4 regions of the Microbispora sp. NBC_01389 genome follow, and region 3 is predicted to be linked to each of the others. Evidence: riboswitches for the same ligand, from Rfam matches in the RefSeq annotation. Region 3 holds a riboswitch; each other region holds the start of a gene.

Region 1 (4,470 bases), 3.0 Mb from region 3:
GGTCTACCCCCGGGCGAACTTCGAGAACGTCTGGCTGCGCAGCACCGGCAGTGGCGGGATCGTGTACGTCATCCACCCGCCGGGCCACCGGCTGCCCGCCACGACGCCGGGCCTGCCGGCCAACTGGTGACCCGTTGCGAGATCGGCTCACTGCCCGGCTGAGCCTGTCCGGTCCGAGCCGCCTCCGCGCCGCGCCAGGAGCGCGGTCAGGGCGGTGGTCCGGGCGGCGTCCCAGCCGTCCGGCGGCGCGATCCGCGCCCAGGCGTTGGCCACCTCGCCGTCGTAGTCGTGGCCGTGGCCGGGCGGCGCGTCGAGGGAGAACACCAGATCCGCGGTGACCTGCCAGAACGTGACGAACGGATACCAGTGGATCCAGGGCAGCACGTCGTCGCCGCGCCGTTCCTCCAGCCAGTCCGGGCGGCCGAGGACCAGCCGCGGGGTCCACCACACGATCGGATCGGAGGGATGCTGGAGGTAGACCACCCGTGACCCGGCCCAGGCGGAGGCGGGCGCGGCCAGATCGGCGGGCCCGTTGGCGAAGCGCACGGTCTCGCCGTCCCGGTAGACGGGCAGCACCTCCCGGCTGCCCGGGGCGCGGCCGTCCACGAACCGCCGCCACAGCGGGCTGCTGTCGGGCGGCCCGACGAACAGCGCGCCGTCGGTGCGCTCGCGCAGGTCGCGGTCGTCGCGGAAGGCCGACTCCGCGCCGAACGCTCCCAGGCTCTCCCCGAACACCAGCAGCCGGGGCCGGTGACCGGCGGGCAGCCGCGACCACCGGGCGTACACCTGGCCGAACAGCTCGCGCCCCGCCGCCGTGACGCGCTCGCGGTCCACCAGGAACGACAGCCAGCTCGGCAGGTAGGAGTACTGCATCGAGACGAGCGCGGAGTCCCCGCCGTACATGAACTCCAGCGCGGCGGCCGCCTGGGGATCCACCCAGCCCGTGCCGGTCGTCGTGATCACGCACAGCACCGCCCGGTGGAACGCGCCGGTCCGGTCCAGTTCCCGTACGGCGAGGGCGGCCCGCTCGCGGGCGGTCGCCGCCGAGTCGAGCCCCGCGTAGACCCGGACCGGCGGGAGCGCGGGCCGCCCGGTGAAACCGCTCAGCTCCCCGACGGCGGGGGCGCCGGCGACGAACGCCCGGCCCTCCAGGCCGAGCGACGCGAAGGAGACCAGAGAGGAGGGGCCGCCCGAGACGGCGGCGGACCGGGGCGGCGAGGTGCCGGGGGCGGTCTCGCTGTTGATCGCCGCGAAGCTGTTGTCGGCCCCTCTGAGCAGGGCCTCCGTGAGGATCCCGTCGGTCAGCAGGACGGCCAGCACGCCCACGCCGAGCCCCGCGGCCAGCCGCGCCGCCGCGGCGGGGATCCATCGCCCGAGCACGCCTCCGAGCGCCCGGGCCGCGACGCGCAGCGCGCGGGCGGCGGCCAGCAGGAGCAGGAAGACCGCCGCCGCGACGAACGGCACGCCGAGATAGCCGAGCCGTTCCGGCGGGCGCAGCCCCATCAGCGGGTAGATGGCCCGCTGGGCGCGTACGCCGAGGACCAGCGACGCGGCGCCCAGCCCGCAGCCGAACGTCGCGACCAGGCGGCGCACCCGCCGCCGTCCCGTACGGCGCCATTTCTCGCGCCATTTCTCGCAACGTCCCTCGCAACGTCCCTCGCGCCGTCCCTCGCGCCATTTCTCGCGCCGGGTCCCGGGACACCACCGGGCGGCCGTGGCGGCGCTCCGGCGGGCCAGGGCGCCTGCGGTCACCCCGGCGAGGTATCCGGTCGCGGTCAGCACCCCCGCGATGATCCCCTGCAGCGGCCAGGAGCGGGGCAGCAGCGACGGCGTGAGGGACAGGCAGAAGAAGATCGCGGCGAACAGGATCCCGGCCGTGTCCAGGGCCGTGTCCAGCGCTCCGCCGAGCCGCACCCGCCCTTCCCGCATCAGGCCCCCGATTCGCCGCCTGTTCACCGATCTCGCGGAGCGGGCAGGCTGTCAAGTCACCGGCAGGTCACCGCCCCGCACCCCGCGTCGTCCTCGCGTCGTCCCCGCGCCGCCGTCTCACCCCCAGTGGTCGCCCCAGCCCCACAGGTTGGGGCCGAGCGCCGTGGCGGGGTCGTCGTGGTACACGCCGAACCTGCCGCGGAAGAACAGCATCGGCCGCTGCTCCGGGTGGACGGGTTCGAGTTCGCGGACCAGGCCGATCACCACGTCGTGATCTCCGGCCACGTGCACCTCCCGCACCTCGCCGTGGACGCGCAGCAGCACGTCACGCAGGGCGGGCGTGCCCCGGTGGGACAGGTCCCAGGCGAGCCCGGCGAACTTGTCGCCGTTGCTCGATCCGAACCTGGCGCACACGTCGACCTGCTCCTCGCCGAGGACGTTGACGCAGAAGCGGCCGGACCTCCTGATCCGCGGCCAGGCGCGGCCCCTGTGGTCGGCGCAGAAGAGCACGAGCGGCGGATCGAGGGACACCGACGCGAACGACTGGCAGGCGAACCCCACCGGCTCTCCGTCGTCCAGACCCGTGACCACGGTCACGCCGGTCGCGAACGTGCCGAGCGCGCGCCGGAACTCCGCGGGCGACGGCGGCGGCACGTCGCCGGAGCCGGGGTCGCCGAGGTCGGGGCCGGCGGAAGCTGCGGTCATGGGTCCACCTCTCGCGTGACTCAGCGCTCAGGTCAGTCACGAACTTACAAACCTCCTCGGCGCCGCTTCGCACGGGATCCCGTCCAGCGGGCCGCCCGTGCGACGAGTCCGCCCAGGTAAAAACATGTTTTGTCAGGTTTACACCATTGTTGAGCTGTATGTACCTTTGGGTGTCACGGCATGCGTGCCGGTGACCTCCGTGTCGCCTCCCTTGCCGTGTCGTTGCCCGGACCGTGCGCTCACCAGGGCGTGCGGCCGCCGAGTCCGCGTTCCGCGGAGCCGGGGACCCACTTTTCGGGGTGAATCGCCGCGCAGCCCCCCAGATGCGCTCGTAGGGCACTTCCTGCCCGAACCCGTCAGCTAACCCGGTAGGCGGCATGGAAGCAAGGAGCTCAACCCGCGTCATGCCCACCCTCAGGTTCTCTCTCGCCGGGCGGCCCTCCCGCCGCCTGCGCGCCGCCCTCGCCGCGGCGACACTCGCGGTCTCGGCCGGCACGGCCACCATCACCGCCGCCACGCTCGCCGCCACCGCGGCCGCGCCCGCTCCCGCCTACGCGAACCCGCACACGTACGGCCAGGACGTCTCCGGCTATGAGGCCGACCACGACTGGATCAACAGCCGGGCGCAGTTCGGCTTCATCAAGGCCACCGAAGGAACGGACTGGGTCGACTCGTCCTTCCCCCGGCACTGGCGCGAGCTGGACAAGAAGGGGATCGTCCGCGGTGTCTACCACTACGGCCATCCCGCCAACGACCCGATCGCCGAGGCCGACCACTTCCTCCGGGTGGTGAACGCGCAGCCGGGCAAGCCGGGCGACATCCTCGTGCTCGACCTGGAGACCACCGACGGCCAGTCGGTGCCGCGCGTCAACGCCTGGGCCAGGAAGTGGCTGGAGTACGTGACCGCCAAGACCGGCGTCAGGCCGATGTTCTACAGCGGCTGGAACTTCGCCGACAAGTACGGCCAGGGCCTGGGCGACTATCCGCTGTGGGTGGCCCACTACAGCCGGAACCCGGGCGACATCAGCCCGCCGGCCGACTGGAAGACCTGGGCGATCCACCAGTACACCGACTCACCGATCGACCAGAATGTCTCCTCGCTCAGCCCGGTCGAGCTGCGCGCCCTCGGCCGTCCCTGAGGCCCGTTCCCGGGGCGGGCGCCACCCGCCCCGGGAAGGGCCCGCTCAGACCACTTCGGATTCAGACCCCTTCGGATTCAGGCCCCTTCGGATTCAGACCCCTTCGGATTCAGGCCCCTTCAGATTCAGACCACCGCGCCGGATCCGTCGCGCGCCACGGGCCGGCGACGGGGTGCGGCGGGCAGGGGCGGCGGCTGACCGGCGCGCCGCTCCAGCTCGATCGCGGCCGGCCCCGCCACGAACGACGACGACAGCGTGCCCACGACGATGCCGATCAGCAGGGCGATCGCGAAGTCGCGCAGCGAGTCGCCCCCGAACACCGCCAGCGCCGCCAGGATGAACAACGCGCCGAGTCCCGTGTTGACCGTACGCGGCACGGTCTGCAGGATCGCCGTGTTCACCACCCGCCCGAAGGGCGTCTTCCGCGACATCGGCCAGAGCTCGCGGACCCGGTCGAAGAGCACGACCTTGTCGTTGACCGAGTATCCGATGATCGTCAGCATCGCGGCCAGGAAGACGCCGTCGATCGGCTTGCCCAGCCAGGCGAACGCGCCGACGACGACGGCCGCGTCCACGAACAGCGCCGCCACGGCGGCGGCGCCGAACGTCCACCGGAACCGGAACGCCAGGTAGGCGAGCTGGGCCGCGAGCGCGACGCCGAGCGCGATGAGCGCGTTGCGGCGCAGTTCCGCGCCCA
Region 2 (4,470 bases), 2.5 Mb from region 3:
AGCGCACCATCGCCCATCTGGCCGACGGCCGGGAGCTGATCTATTTCGACCGCCGCGACGACGCCGACCACGGCGCCGCCGACCCCCGGGATCTGCCCGCGCGCCCTCTCGCGTCCGAGTTGCGTCACGACCCGCTCATGGACGAGTGGGTGGCCGTCGCCCGGCACCGCCAGACCCGCACCCACCTGCCGTCCGCCCGGGAGTGCCCGCTCTGCCCCGGGCATCCCGGCTCGGAGATCCCCTCGCCGTACGAGGTGGCGGTGTTTGAGAACCGCTTCCCCTCGTTCAGCTTCAACACCGGCGCGTACGAGCAGGTGGGCGGGCTGAGCGAGGTGCGGCCGGGGATCGGGCGCTGCGAGGTCGTCTGCTTCACCTCCGACCACGACGCCTCCTTCAGCTCGCTCGGCGACGAGCAGGCCGCGCTGGTCGTCGAGGCGTGGGCCGACCGCACGGCCGAACTGTCCGCGCTGCCCGGCGTGGAGCAGGTCTTCTGCTTCGAGAACCGCGGCGCCGAGATCGGCATCACGCTGCCGCACCCGCACGGGCAGATCTACGCCTATCCGTACGTCACGCCGCGGACCCGGCAGATGCTGGACACCGCCGCCCGGCACCGGGGCGGCAACCTGTTCGCGGACGTCCTCGCGGCCGAGCGGAGCGGCCCCCGCGTGGTCGCCGCCAACGAGCACTGGACGGCCTTCGTCCCGGCCGCCGCCCGGTATCCGTTCGAGGTGCACCTCTATCCGCACCGCCGGGTCCCGGACATCCCGGCGCTGTCGCAGGAGGAGCGGGCCGCCTTCGCGCCGCTGTACATCGACGTGCTGCGCCGCCTCGACGGGCTGTTCGGCGTCGTCATGCCGTACGTCGCGGCCTGGCACCAGGCGCCGGTCACCTACCGGCGGGATCTGGCCCACCTCCACCTCCAGCTCTTCACGATCCGGCGGGCGGCAGACAAGCTGAAGTATCTCGCCGGATCGGAGTCGGCGATGGGGGCCTTCGTCAACGACGTGCTCCCGGAGGAGGCCGCTCGCATGTTGCGCGAAGCTATAACGGAATGATCTCTGTACGGTTGCGACTTGGGGTGGCAGTCACCATTTCTTTACCACTAGTATCCCTGGCACCACCGGTCACAGCCGGTGCCGCCTAATCCCGGGCGCCTCGCCCGGGAGCCGGGGACCCATCACGCCTCTGGGGTAAAGGCACGTCGCTGCCCGGGCTCCTCCAGCCCGCACCCGTCAGCTAACCCGGCCGGCAGATGGAGAGGAGTGGGCTCTGCCCCGCGCGTTCCCCCTGGCCGCCGGCGTGCTCACCGCCGCGGCCCTCGTCCTCGGCACGGCCGCCGCGGGCGCCGCCGCCCCCAAACCGACGGAGAAGCAGCTCAAGAAGCAGCTCGCCGGCCTGCAGAAGAAGGTCGACCGGCTCATCGCCGACTACAACGCCAAGCGGGTCGCGCTCGCCAAGGCGCGGGACGACGAGGCGGCGGCACGCGCCCGCGTGAGCAGGGCGGAGGCCGACTACACGGCGACCCTCGACGAGGTCCGGGAGTTCGTCGGGCTGCGCTACCAGACCGACAGCGTGCGCGTCCTGCCCAACCTGACCGTCTCCGCGGTGGCCTACCAGCTCAAGGAGGAACAGGCCGCGAGACTCGCGCGCGTCGACGAGGTCCGCGCCGAGCGGCAGAAGGCCGCCGCGGCGGCGAAGGCGCTCACCGCGTCGCTGAAGTCGCAGGCCGCGGACGTCGCCGACCGGCGCCGGGAGGCCGAGAAGCTCATCGACGACATCAAGGACAAGATCGACCGCCTGGTCCCGATCGCCCCAGGCCGGAGGGCGGGCGGCTCGTGGACGCCCGAGCTGCCGGCCGGAGCCGACAACATCACGCCCCGGATGCGACTCATGCGGTCCGAGGTGGAGAGCCACTTCGACCTGGGCTTCCCGGTCGGCTGTTACCGGGCCGAGAACAGCGGCGAGCACCCCCTCGGCCGCGCCTGCGACTTCATGATGAGCTCGGGCGGCTCCATGCCCTCGGCGCAGATGAAGGCGCTCGGCGACAGCCTGGCCGCCTGGGCCATCAAGAACGGCCCGAAGCTCGGCGTGATGTACGTGATCTGGCAGCAGCGCATCTACAACCTCGGTCATCCGGGCTGGCGCCCGATGTCCGACCGCGGCGGCGTCACCGCCAACCACTACGACCACGTCCACATCTCGATGTACTGAGGGCAGGGCCGGCCGCCTCGCCGAGGGAGGCGGCCGGCCCGTTCCGCGTCAGGCCGGGATCTGCTTCTCGTTCCAGGTGTATTGAACTCCTCCCCGGCCTGAAGGCCGGAGATTCTCCCGTCGCGTCGCGGTCAAGCGGCGCGCGGGGGTTGACGCTTCGCGGACCGGGCAGCCCCGAGGTCTCCACGTCCTGACACCGCGGTTCCTGCGGCGTTGCGTATGTTGATCGCGGCGTTGGTGTCGGCGTGCCCGGCCCACCCGCACGCGAGATTCACGCACGAGAACCGGGTGCCGTCCCGGGCCGCCGGGTCGCGGTGGCCGCATTGGTGGCAGGTCTGCGACGTTCCCGGGGCGGGGACCTTCACCACCAGCCCGCCGCGATCACGGGTCTTGTACTCCAGCAGGGTGACCGTCCGGCCCCACGCCTGCCCGGCGATGGCGCTCCCGCCTTCTGCCGCACGTTCCGGCCGGGGCGTTTGATCGTGCCCGTGGCAGTGCGGACCATGTTCGTGATCGTCAGGTCTTCCACCACGACCACGCCGAAGGCGCGGGCGAGTTCGGTGGTGGTCTGGTGCTGCCAGTCGACGGCTCGGCGCTTGGCTGTCGCGCGGAGCCGGGCGATCCGGTCGTAGGTGCGGGCCAGCCGTCTGGACGTGGGCCGGCCGGGAACGCGAGTGCGGCGCTGCCGGGCGGACGTCTTCTCCAGCCGGCGCAGGCGTTCCTTCTCACCGCCGCGCAACCAGGGCCCGTGCTCGCGCATGGTGCCGTCCGACAACGCCAGGGCGACGGTGACCCCCCGGTCGAGCTCGTGCAGCAGATTCCACAGCGCGCGGGCGGTGTGCGCCTGACCGTCCAGCACCGCCACCTGGGCCGTGCTCAGGTCGAGTCGCGCCACATGCGCACGCGCCTGCCTGGCCACCTCCACACCCGGATCGTACCCCCGGGTTTATGTCATCGTGATGGAATCCACACCCTGAGTGACCCCGATGTACGCATCGAACGCCATGGTGTCCACACCCTCCACGCCCACGTGGTGTGCGTGACGAAGTACCGGCGTGGGGCCCTCACCGGCCCGATGCCGACCCGATGCCGACCCGATGCGAGGAACTCATGCGCGAGATCGGCGCCGACTTCGAGGTCGAACGTCGGGAGTTCAACGGCGAACTCGACCACGTCCACCCACTGATCCACCACCCGCCGAAGGTCGCCCTGTCCACGCTCGTCAACCCACTGAAGGGCGTCTCGGCGCGGATACTCCGCAAGGAACACAGCGCGCATGTCCGCAAGTACCTGAGGGGTGGACACTTCTGGTCCGAAGTCCTACTTCGCCGGCTCAGTCGGCGGTGCACCGCTCACGGTACTCAAGCAGCACATCGAGCAGCGGCAACGCCCACCGTGACCTGCGGGTGAAAGCATGTTCGCGCCCTAGCGGGCACTCCCGCGCGGGCCTTCACCCCCGGCCTGAAGGCCGGAGCACTGGCCCGCATTCCGGTAGATGTAGGTGCTGCCGGGCCCGGTAATAGAGCCGCGGACCTGCCACCAGGTGTTGACGCCGGGCGAGAAGCGGAAGACCTTGTCGCCGGGCCGGTTGTCCACGAACACGTTCGTGGACCCGTCGGGGGAGTGCATCTGGACCTCGATCGTGAACGTCTCAGTGTCCGGGATGTCGAGGCACCTCGTGGATGTACGCCGACGGACTGGGGAAGTTGTAGTTACGACCGTCCACCGACCCCCGCTCGAAGTTGGTGGGGATGTAGCTGGTCATGACGTAGGTGTACCCGCCCGTGGAGCAGTCGACTGTGGAGGCGGCCGCGGGACCGGCGCCGGTGAGCGTGGCGCCGAGGACGCCGGTGGTGACGGCGAGAACGGAGATGGTGCGTTTCATGCCTCTCCTCATCCGTGCGGTGCATCTCCGACCCAAGTAGTTGAAGGCTGAACCGATTCTCACCCGGTTGCCATATCCGGACAAGTTCGGGCAAAAATGTGTCTACTTTCGAGTCAGGCGCTCACTTTCCGCCATTCATCGAAGAACCCGGCCCACGTGCTCGGCCAGGGCGGCAAACTCGGTGGCTGCCCGCCGGGGAGCGGGGCAGGATGTCGGGATGACCGACACACGTACCGATCCTCCGACCGCCGCGGGCGAGCGCGAGACGCTGCGCGCCTTCCTCGACTATCACCGCCAGACGCTGGCCCTGAAATGCGAGGGCCTGACCGAGGAGCGGCTACGGCTGCGCTCCACCCCGCCGTCGTCCATGTCGC
Region 3 (4,470 bases):
AGGCCCGCCATCCAGACGACACCGCGCTTGAGCCGGGCCCGAAGCGTGAACGCCGATCCCATACTCACCTCCTGGGATAGTAACCACTCGACTCGCGCATCGACACGTTCGGCGGCGCCAGGTCCTAGCTAGTTGTTAGCGCTAACAATTATCGACGCGTACCGCGGCGACCGTGGACATCGCCACCGCGCGGAGCCAATCCCATACGGGCGTGGTGGTCAAGGTTCCGGGCCCGCACGGCGGCGGCGTCACGCGCGCGGGCCACCCGTCCTGAACTGTGCCCGGAGTGCCGCTGCCGGGGCCTGCGCACCCGCGAAGGGTGTGAAACTTTCAGCTCCCCGACGGGGCGGAAACCCGCCCATCCGCGGGTCAGCCACCCGGGCCGACCGCGTTGTCCGGCGCGCCGTCGCCCGCCGTGGGAAGGTCGCCTCGTTCCACCGGCACGCGGGGCGGCGTGGTGCCGGCCTTCCCGTCGCCGGTGGCGCGTCGTGCCCCGCCGACGGCCGTCTTCAGCGCCGCCCGTCCGACGTCCGTCACCCCTCCGCCCAGCTTGATGAGGACGTCTCCCCGGAGCGCGACGTACTCGTGACGGTCGCCGGCCATCCGATACCAGCCGACCTCGTCGTGGACGCAGAGGACCAGCGCGTCCGGCGGTGTAGCGAGGTTGATCGGAGTGCTCCGGCACACGTCGTCGCCGAAGGTGCCCCGATCCACCCGCAGTTCCACCTGACGCCCCCCGGCCGAGGTGTAGAAGACGCCGAACCCCTCCTCGCCGATCCCGCCCATGGACTGCTCGGCCATCTCGTATCCCGGCAGGTCGACCAGATAGACGAGGTCGGGCGCGACCCCCAGCGCCCGCAGGCGGCCCATGTCCACACCGGAGGACCCCGCCACCACGGACCCGCACGCGCTCAGGCAGGCGAGCCCGAGAGCCGCCACCGTGACCCATGCGCCCCTCATCCGATCAGTGTCCCAGCCGCGCGGCCGGAGCGCCTCACCATTGAGGAGAAGGGCGTTCGACCACCGCGCGAACCGCATCGTCGCTCCTTGACGGCCTGAAGGTGGCCCCATGATGCGGTGGAGGGCCGCGATGCGTCCCCGGGACGGTTCAGCGGGCGTCTCCTACGCGCCGCGGGGTTTCGCCCGGACGTGCATGCGTTCGCCCTGCGTGCCAAACAGGCTGAGGATCTCCACCGGCGCCTCGCCGGTGCTGCCGAACCAGTGCGGCAGCCGGGTGTCGAACTCCGCGGCCTCCCCCGCCTTGAGCACGAGGTCGTGTTCGGCGAGGACCAGTCGCAGCCTCCCGTTGAGCACGTAAAGCCACTCGTAGCCCTCGTGCGTACGCGGCTCGGGCTCACAGCGGTCCACCGAGATGATCATCTTGTACGCCTGCGGCCCGCCGGGGTGCTGGGTCAGGGGCACGATCGTGGAGTCCCAGCGGGTGATGGGCTTCAACCGCACCCGGGGGTCGCCGACCGGCGGCGCCCCGACGAGTTCGTCGAGCGGCACCTGGTAGGCCCGCGCCAGCGGCAGCAACAGCTCCAGCGTGGGCTTGCGTTCGCCGGACTCCAGGCGCGACAGGGTGCTGACCGAGATGCCGGTGGACTCCGCGAGCCGACTCAGCGTGCTGCCGTTCTGCCTGCGCAGGGCCCGCAGCCGCGCGCCCACGGAGGCCAGGACCGCGGCGTCGTCGTTTGCCATACCGGCAATGCTACTTGTCGAATCCGCACAGAGGCTCGCGCCAGCGGCGAGGCACTGGACCGGGTCCGCGTGGCGGAGCGTCCGGCTGCCGGGCCGCGCCTCCGCCGTCGACGCGTACAAGACCGGCGTGGCCTGGGCGGCGGGCGTCAAGGGCGACCGGCCCTCGATCATGCGGTGGAACGGGAAGTCGTGGACCCTGGTCCCGGCGCCGGCCCTCACCCTTCCCGCGCCGGACGCCGTCGTGACCATCCAGGACATCGCGGTCGTGGGGTCGAAGAACGTGTGGGCCGTCGGCGGGGTCGGCTGGGAAGGCGCCGACGAGCAGGGTGACGACGTGAACTTCGGCCGCACCCTGGTGATGCACTGGAACGGCAGGTCGTGGACCGTCTCCGTCGGCGCCGCCGACGCCCAGCCGTACACCGGGGTCGAGCCGGACGGCAGGGGCGGCGTGTGGGTCCTGCAGGGGCACTGGAACCCCACTCTGTGGCAGGTCACGGGCTCGACGTGGCGACAAGCCCGGCTCGTCCGGAAGCCCGGCACCGGCGCCGTCGTGTTCTCCGTCGCCCGCAGGCCGGGAACGACGACGATGTGGGGCGCGGGCTTCACCGTGCCGCAGGGTGACCCCGACGACCCCTCGGCGAACGGCACGTTCTGGCGCACGCAGTGACCCGCTGAGGTCACCGGGGAGCGGTGCCGTCCCCTGTGGGGTGCCGCTTCCCGGGTCCCGTCGCGAAGGTTCCGCATCTCACGCTGCTCCGGCCCATGCCCGGAAGGGTGTGACGCGCGTCACTTTCGGCAACCCCGGAAACCACTCTGACCTGCGACTTCTCGTTTTATGATCCCTTTATGCGCTCATAATCCCATTTGCACCCTTTGCGGCAATATGGCGTTACTTGGTAGTTTCCTTGCCCAACGAACCCGGCAGTCCGTGTTCGGAAAGAGCATCCACTGTCACCGGCGCCATGTCCTCTCCCGCCCCCCTGGGCGCCGGTGACGCCGAATCCGTGCAGCAAGGAGGCCCGGAGCCGGGGAACCAATCGACCTTCGACCCGAAGGTCCGGGGTGAATCGGCGCGTCAGCGCTGTAGGGCGACTTCCCTGCCCGAATCCGTCAGCTAACCCGGTAGGCGCAAGCGGAAGACCGTAGGAGAGATCCCCTGTTCGCCAACCCCACCACCCTGCTTCGCGCTGCCTGCGTCACCCTGAGTAGCGCAGCGCTCACCGTCTCCCTGGGAGGCTTCGGCGCACTGCCCGCCGGCGCCGTCACGGGGACCGTGCCGGCCCCGCCCCCGGACTCGACGGCCATCCCGCCGGAGCCCCCCGTAACGGCGTTCACCCCGTACGCCGGAGAGACCGCCGCGGCCACCACGGCCACCACGGCGGAGGCCTCCGTGAACACGAAACTCACCAAGGCCGCTCTCCAGCAGGAGAAGGCCGAGCACGCCATCGAGGTGGCCAGAAAGCACCTCGGCGATCCCTACGTGTGGGGCGCCACGGGCCCACGCGCGTTCGACTGCTCCGGGCTGGTCCAGTTCGCCTGGCGCAAGGCCGGCGTCAAGATCCCGCGTACGACGTGGTCCATGCTCAGCGCCGTCAGGAAGAAGGTCTCCCTGGCGAGTCTCAAGCCGGGTGACCTCATCTTCACCAGTGGCGGCGGCCACGTGGGCATGTACATAGGGCACAAGAAAGTGATCAACGCTCCGCACTCCGGCGCGGTGGTCCGGGTCGACCGCCTCAAGGGCTACTGGCGGAGCAACTTCGTCACCGCCGTACGCCCCGGAGCGTGACCCCGGCGTCGCGGACGACACCCCCGGCGGAGATGTCCGGTCACATGTGACGGCGTCTCCGCCGGAGGGCGGCCCTGCCGGCGACACGCCGCCCGCCGCCGCGAATCCGGCTTGCCGAAAGCGTGCAGGGATGCGGAAGGATTGGGTCATGGATCGCCAGCTGATCAGCCATCTCGCTCATCGGGACCACCCCATCGCCGCACCGGTCTCCGGCGCCAACGTGACCCGGCTGCTGCGCCGGGCGCGGCTGGCCGAGGGGGCGCGGATCCTCGATCTCGGCTGCGGCGAGGGCGCCTGGACGCTGCGCGCGCTGGCCCTCTACCAGGACGCGACCGCCGACGGCGTGGACATCGACGCGCACGGGCTCAAGGCGGCGGAGCACGCGGCCGAGGTCCAGGGCGTCTGGGAGCGCATCCGGTTCCACGAGCGACCGGCCGCCGGCTTCCCGGTCGCCGAGCAGTACGACCTGGTGCTCTGCGTCGGGGCCACGCACGCCTTCGGCGGGCTCGGCCCGACCGTCGAGCACGTCCGCCGCTATCTGCGGCCGAACGGGCTGGCGCTGGTCGGCGAGGGGTTCTGGGAGCGCGAGCCGACCGAGGAGGCCCTCACCCGGCTGGGCGCCACGAAGTCGGAGTTCCTCGACCTGCCCGGCACCGTCGCCGCCGCCGAGGCCGCCGGTTTCGACGTGGTGTACGGGTACACCAGCGACCTGGCCGAATGGGACGAGTACGAGTGGTCCTGGACCGGCACGCTGCTGCGCTGGGCCAACGAGCATCCCGGCCCGGACGCCGACGACGCTCGCGCGGCGGCGCTGGAGCACCGCGACATGTGGCTGCGCGGTTATCGGGGCGTCCTGGGGTTCGTCACGCTCCTCCTCCAGCGGAGGAACTGACCCGATCGCCCCGGGGTCCCTACAGCTGACGCAGCACCTCCATGGCGTCCTTCTCCACGCGCGAGAGATCGTGGAGGATGACGCCGGCCTG
Region 4 (4,470 bases), 980 kb from region 3:
TTCCTTAAGCCGCTCCGGCCGGATATGGCCTGGGGCGGGGTGGCGGCGGCGGACCGGAGGGATTGACGCGGCGGGGTCGCGGTCATTGCCACCTCACGGGCGGATGCGCCGGTCCGCCAAGCATGGCATGTCCCGGTGGTCCCGTTACCAAATTTTCCGGAGCGGGCGCCGCCGGCGCCCGGAACCGTCACGCCATACGAAAAACGGGGCCGATGGCGCACGCCATCGGCCCCGTCCGCGGTCATTACTTGACCTTGACCACCACGGTGTTGGCGACCTTGTCGTGCAAGGCCTGCTGCAGCGGCTTGTCCCAGAGCAGCCACAGCACGTTGAGAAGGGCGGCCAGGTTCGCGAGGAACTTGATGACGGGAATCCACGACAGGAACTGGAAGCCGTAGATCACTCCGGCGCGCTTGAGCGCCACGTCCTGGGGGAGCCCCGCCGCGTCCAGCGTTCCCCCGACCGGGACGACCTTGATGCCCATCGCCATTTTGCCGAGGGTCTGCCCGCGCGAGCGCAGCATGAAGAACTCGTAGACGGCCATCACGGCGCCCGCCAGCACCGACACGAGCAGCGTGGCCAGGAAGGCGCCGCTCTCCAGGGTCGTCACGCCCTTCGTCAGGTCGAAGGCGGCGGGCGTGAAGACCACACTCCAGATGACGGCGTTGAGGATCGCGTAGGGGACCCCGATGACGAAACCGTCGATCAGCCGGGCGAGGAGGCGCTGCCACCACTCCGCAAGCGGGGCCGGCGCGCCGGGCGGGATCGCCCCCTGCGGCGCGTACGACTGCCCGTAGGCGGGCTGGCCGTACCCCGGCGCGGCCTGCCCACCGCCATAGCCGGGCTGGCCGTACTGCTGCTGACCATAGCCCTGCTGGTCATAACCCTGCTGCCCGTAACCGGGCTGGCCGTAGCCAGGCTGGCCGTGGCCCTGCTGCTCGTAGCCCTGCTGACCGTAGGCCTGCGAGCCGGACGCCTGTGGGCCGGTCTGCTGCCCGTACTGCTGGTAGCCCCCCTGGGACGGCTGACCGTAGCCGCCCGTCGGCTGACCCTGCTGACCGCCGTAGCCCTGCTGCTCGTAGCCCTGCTGCTCGTAGCCCTGCTGCTCGTAGCCTTGCTGACCGTAAGCCTGCGGGCCGGCCTGCTGGCCGTAGCCCTGCTGCGGCGCCTGCTGACCGTGCTGCTGACCGTAACCCTGCGGGCCGGTCTCCTGGCCGTAGCCCTGCTGCTGGCCATACCCGCCCTGCGACGGCTGACCGTACTGCTGCTGGCCATAGCCACCCTGCGAGGGCTGGCCATAGCCCTGCTGCTGACCGTAGCCCTGCTGCGGCGCCTGCTGACCATGCTGCTGGCCGTAACCCTGCGGGCCGGTCTCCTGGCCGTAGCCCTGCTGCTGGCCGTACCCGCCCTGCGACGGCTGACCGTACTGCTGCTGACCGTAGCCCTGCTGCGGCGCCTGCTGACCATGCTGCTGGCCATAGCCCTGCTGCTGACCGTAGCCGCCCTGGGCGGGGTCCTGGCCGGGCGTCTGTTGCGGACCCGTCTGCTGTGCCCGATAGCCGACGACCGTGGCCTCGGGGTCGTAGTCCTGGGAAGGTCTGTCCGTGTTGTACCCGTGGTTCGAGGGCGGCGGTGGCGTCCCGTCCGACTCGTCCTGGGGGTACGGCGGCTGTCCGGTGCCCACCGTGTCACCTCGTTTCGAAGACGCATGCGCCGCATCTCAGTAGCACACGCTGATATCGCTAAAAGTAGCGACACGCGTATCAACAGTCACCTTTGCAGTGGCTGACCACCAGCGTCAAGATCAGCCACCAATGTCGGCATTATGACTCAATGGCGATCGAGATGCAGCAGCATTCGCGTGTTTCCCAGCGTGTTCGGCTTGACGTGCTCCAGGTCGAGGAACTCGGCGACGCCCTCGTCGTACGACGCGAGGAGTTCCGCGTACACCTCGGGAGACACGGGAGTGCCCTGAATCTCGGCGAAACCATGGCGGGCGAAGAACTTCACGGCGAACGTGAGACAGAAGACCCTGCGCACGCCGAGGCCGCGCGCGGCGTCGATGAGCTCGGCGACGATCCGGTGGCCGACGCCTCCTCCGCGCGCCGCCGGATCCACCGCGACCGTCCTGATCTCGGCCAGGTCCTCCCAGAGCACGTGCAACGCGCCGCAGCCGACGACCTCCCCGTCGATCTCCGCGACCCAGAACTCCTGGACGTCCTCGTACAGCGTGACCGTGCTCTTCTTCAGCAGGCGCGGCCCGACGCCCGAGTACGCGTCGACGAGGCGGCGGATCTCCCTGACGTCCGGGGTCCTGGCCCGGCGCACCACCACGCCCCGGGCGCCGGATCCGCTCGGTGTCTGCGCGGCGACCTGCTCCATGAACGGCCAGCCTAGTGCCCCTCCCGCCGCCTTCGGCCCCCGCGCGTGGCCCGGGGATCGACGAGGGCAGGCTCCGATTTACGGTCAATCCCAAACGGTCCGTCCGACATCACGCCTGACGGTCTGTAGCCACCGGGATACGGATCGGCGCCGGCTCGGCCGCCGGAACGCACGTTCGGCTCCGCATCGATTTTCCCTCTGTCCGACCAGCACCTCAGACGGCCACAAAGCACCACAAACCCAGGTAGACCCACCCGTATCGCTGATCAACTCGTGACCCGGCCGTGATCATTTGGTTGTCAAACGTAGACGGGTTTGCGAGTTCTGGTTGAGCAACAACTCAGGGTGCACTAATGTCCAGCGACGATGCCGATCGTCGTGAGCACTCTCGACGATCGGGCGCCGAATCCTCAAAGCGCCGGTGTCCGGACCCTGTCGGGCGCCGGGTGCGGAGAGGAGCCGGGGACCCAATCCACGGGATCAGGATCGGTTCAGGTTCGGATCGTCCAGGGGTGAATCCGCAAGGTAGGGCTGCTCCGGCCCGAACCCGTCAGCTAACCCGGCAGGCGCTCGGCAGTGCCCCGCCACACGGCCCGTCGCGACGACGCCGGCCGGTGCGGGAGCACCTATGGGAGAGGAGCTCGGTTGCGCATGCGTGGAGGACGGCAGGCGGGCAGGCACGCCCGTCGCCGACGGCCCGGAGCCGGCCCGGCCGGTCCGGGTGCCATCCGGCGGTTCACCCTCGTCGGAGTCGCGCTCGCCGCGGTCACATTCGGCGCTCCGGTGGTCCGCGCGACCGCCGACCCGAAGCCGAGCCTCAAGGAGCTCGCCGCGGAGGTGGAGAACCTCTACAGCGAAATCGAGACCCTCACCGAGCAGTACAACGGCGAGCGCGTACGCCTGAAGGCGGCCGAGCGGTCCGCCGATCTCGCCAAGAAGAACCTCGCCAAGAGCGAGGCCGAGCTGGCCACCCGCCGGCAGAAGGCGAGCGCCCTCGCCCAGCACTCCTACATGACCAACGGGCTCGGCAACGCCCTGGTGCTCGTCAAGTCCACCGATCCGCGGCAGTACCTCGACCAGGCCTCCACGACGTACGCGCTGGAGTTACAGCAGAGCCAGGAGGTCGCCGAGGTCAGCAAGGCGATGGACGCCGCCGCCCGGGCCAAGTCCAGCGCCGCCGCCCGCCAGAGCGAGGTCAGGAAGCTGCTGAACGCCCTCGACACGCGGCGGGACACGATCACGAAGCTCATCACGAAGACCGAGAGCAGCCTCTACCGGCAGGTCTCGCGGGAGGTCGGCACCGAGACGCGCAGGCGGATGTCGTTCCCGATCGTGGGTGACGGCAAGGCCGCCCAGGCGGCGCGCTGGGCCCTCGCGCAGCAGCTCAAGCCGTACGTCTGGGGTGCGGAGGGACCGCGCTCGTTCGACTGCTCTGGCCTGGTCATGGCGGCCTACCAGTCCGTCGGCATCAGCCTGCCCCACTACACAGGCGACCAGTGGACGGCCGGCACCCACATCTCCTCCACGGCGCAGCTCCGCCCCGGCGACCTCGTGTTCTTCTACTCCGACCTGCACCACGTGGGCCTCTACATCGGCGGCGGCTACATGGTCCACGCGCCGCGCACCGGTGACGTCATCCACATCGCCAAGATCGCCGGACGCCCGTTCGCGGGCGGGGTGCGCGTCGCCGACTGATCACCCCGCACGATCCCACCCGCGCGATCCCACCCCGCGCGATCACCGTACTCCGGCCGCGCCCGCGGGCGCGGCCGGACGAGTTCGGAACGTGCTCAGATGAGACGGCGGCGGGCGGCCCAGGCGACCGCCTCGATCGCGGTCGCCACGCCGATCCGGTCGCAGATGCAGCGCAGTCGCCGCCGCACCGTACGGCCGCTGACGTCAAGGCTGCGGCCCACCCGGTCGGCGGTCACACCCTTCGCCAGCTCGGCGAGCAGCAGTAGATCCTCCTCGGTGAGACCGGCACGCTCAAGGTCCGTGGCGAGGTCCTCACCACGGTAGACGACCTCCGGATAACCCATCGTCCGCCCTCCCCCACGACGATGATTCGTCGGCCCACCCTCCAGGGAC

The links. A riboswitch is a leader RNA that binds a small molecule or an ion and turns the genes downstream of it on or off. The one in region 3 is predicted to bind cyclic di-AMP.
Region 1: linked by a shared signal. The riboswitch ahead of OG344_RS24370 (glycoside hydrolase family 25 protein) and the one ahead of OG344_RS11680 (C40 family peptidase) in region 3 are both predicted to bind cyclic di-AMP.
Region 2: linked by a shared signal. The riboswitch ahead of OG344_RS00240 (hypothetical protein) and the one ahead of OG344_RS11680 (C40 family peptidase) in region 3 are both predicted to bind cyclic di-AMP.
Region 4: linked by a shared signal. The riboswitch ahead of OG344_RS07130 (NlpC/P60 family protein) and the one ahead of OG344_RS11680 (C40 family peptidase) in region 3 are both predicted to bind cyclic di-AMP.

The regions. Positions count from the first base shown of each region.
Region 1 covers NZ_CP109552.1:5,545,096-5,549,565, forward strand. Annotated here, with positions in the region: gene OG344_RS24355 (C39 family peptidase) at 1-130, shown strand, start outside; gene OG344_RS24360 (alpha/beta hydrolase) at 148-1,929, opposite strand; gene OG344_RS24365 (flavin reductase family protein) at 2,047-2,634, opposite strand; cyclic di-AMP (ydaO/yuaA leader) riboswitch at 2,881-3,024, shown strand; gene OG344_RS24370 (glycoside hydrolase family 25 protein) at 3,039-3,773, shown strand; gene secD (protein translocase subunit SecD) at 3,899-4,470, opposite strand, start outside.
Region 2 covers NZ_CP109552.1:36,138-40,607, forward strand. Annotated here, with positions in the region: gene galT (galactose-1-phosphate uridylyltransferase) at 1-1,055, shown strand, start outside; cyclic di-AMP (ydaO/yuaA leader) riboswitch at 1,129-1,265, shown strand; gene OG344_RS00240 (hypothetical protein) at 1,300-2,211, shown strand; gene OG344_RS00245 (zinc ribbon domain-containing protein) at 2,343-2,579, opposite strand; gene OG344_RS00250 (hypothetical protein) at 2,573-3,136, opposite strand; partial or broken gene tnpA (IS200/IS605 family transposase) at 3,185-3,610, shown strand; gene OG344_RS00260 (hypothetical protein) at 3,637-3,840, opposite strand; gene OG344_RS00265 (hypothetical protein) at 3,863-4,096, opposite strand; gene OG344_RS00270 (DinB family protein) at 4,314-4,470, shown strand, end outside.
Region 3 covers NZ_CP109552.1:2,581,951-2,586,420, reverse strand. Annotated here, with positions in the region: gene OG344_RS11700 (family 43 glycosylhydrolase) at 1-62, opposite strand, end outside; gene OG344_RS11695 (hypothetical protein) at 370-960, opposite strand; gene OG344_RS11690 (helix-turn-helix domain-containing protein) at 1,123-1,701, opposite strand; gene OG344_RS11685 (hypothetical protein) at 1,709-2,368, shown strand; cyclic di-AMP (ydaO/yuaA leader) riboswitch at 2,686-2,845, shown strand; gene OG344_RS11680 (C40 family peptidase) at 3,092-3,487, shown strand; gene OG344_RS11675 (SAM-dependent methyltransferase) at 3,636-4,379, shown strand; gene OG344_RS11670 (DUF4872 domain-containing protein) at 4,399-4,470, opposite strand, start outside.
Region 4 covers NZ_CP109552.1:1,600,747-1,605,216, forward strand. Annotated here, with positions in the region: gene OG344_RS07120 (RDD family protein) at 245-1,684, opposite strand; gene OG344_RS07125 (amino-acid N-acetyltransferase) at 1,831-2,382, opposite strand; cyclic di-AMP (ydaO/yuaA leader) riboswitch at 2,813-2,966, shown strand; gene OG344_RS07130 (NlpC/P60 family protein) at 3,034-4,077, shown strand; gene OG344_RS07135 (LuxR C-terminal-related transcriptional regulator) at 4,173-4,421, opposite strand.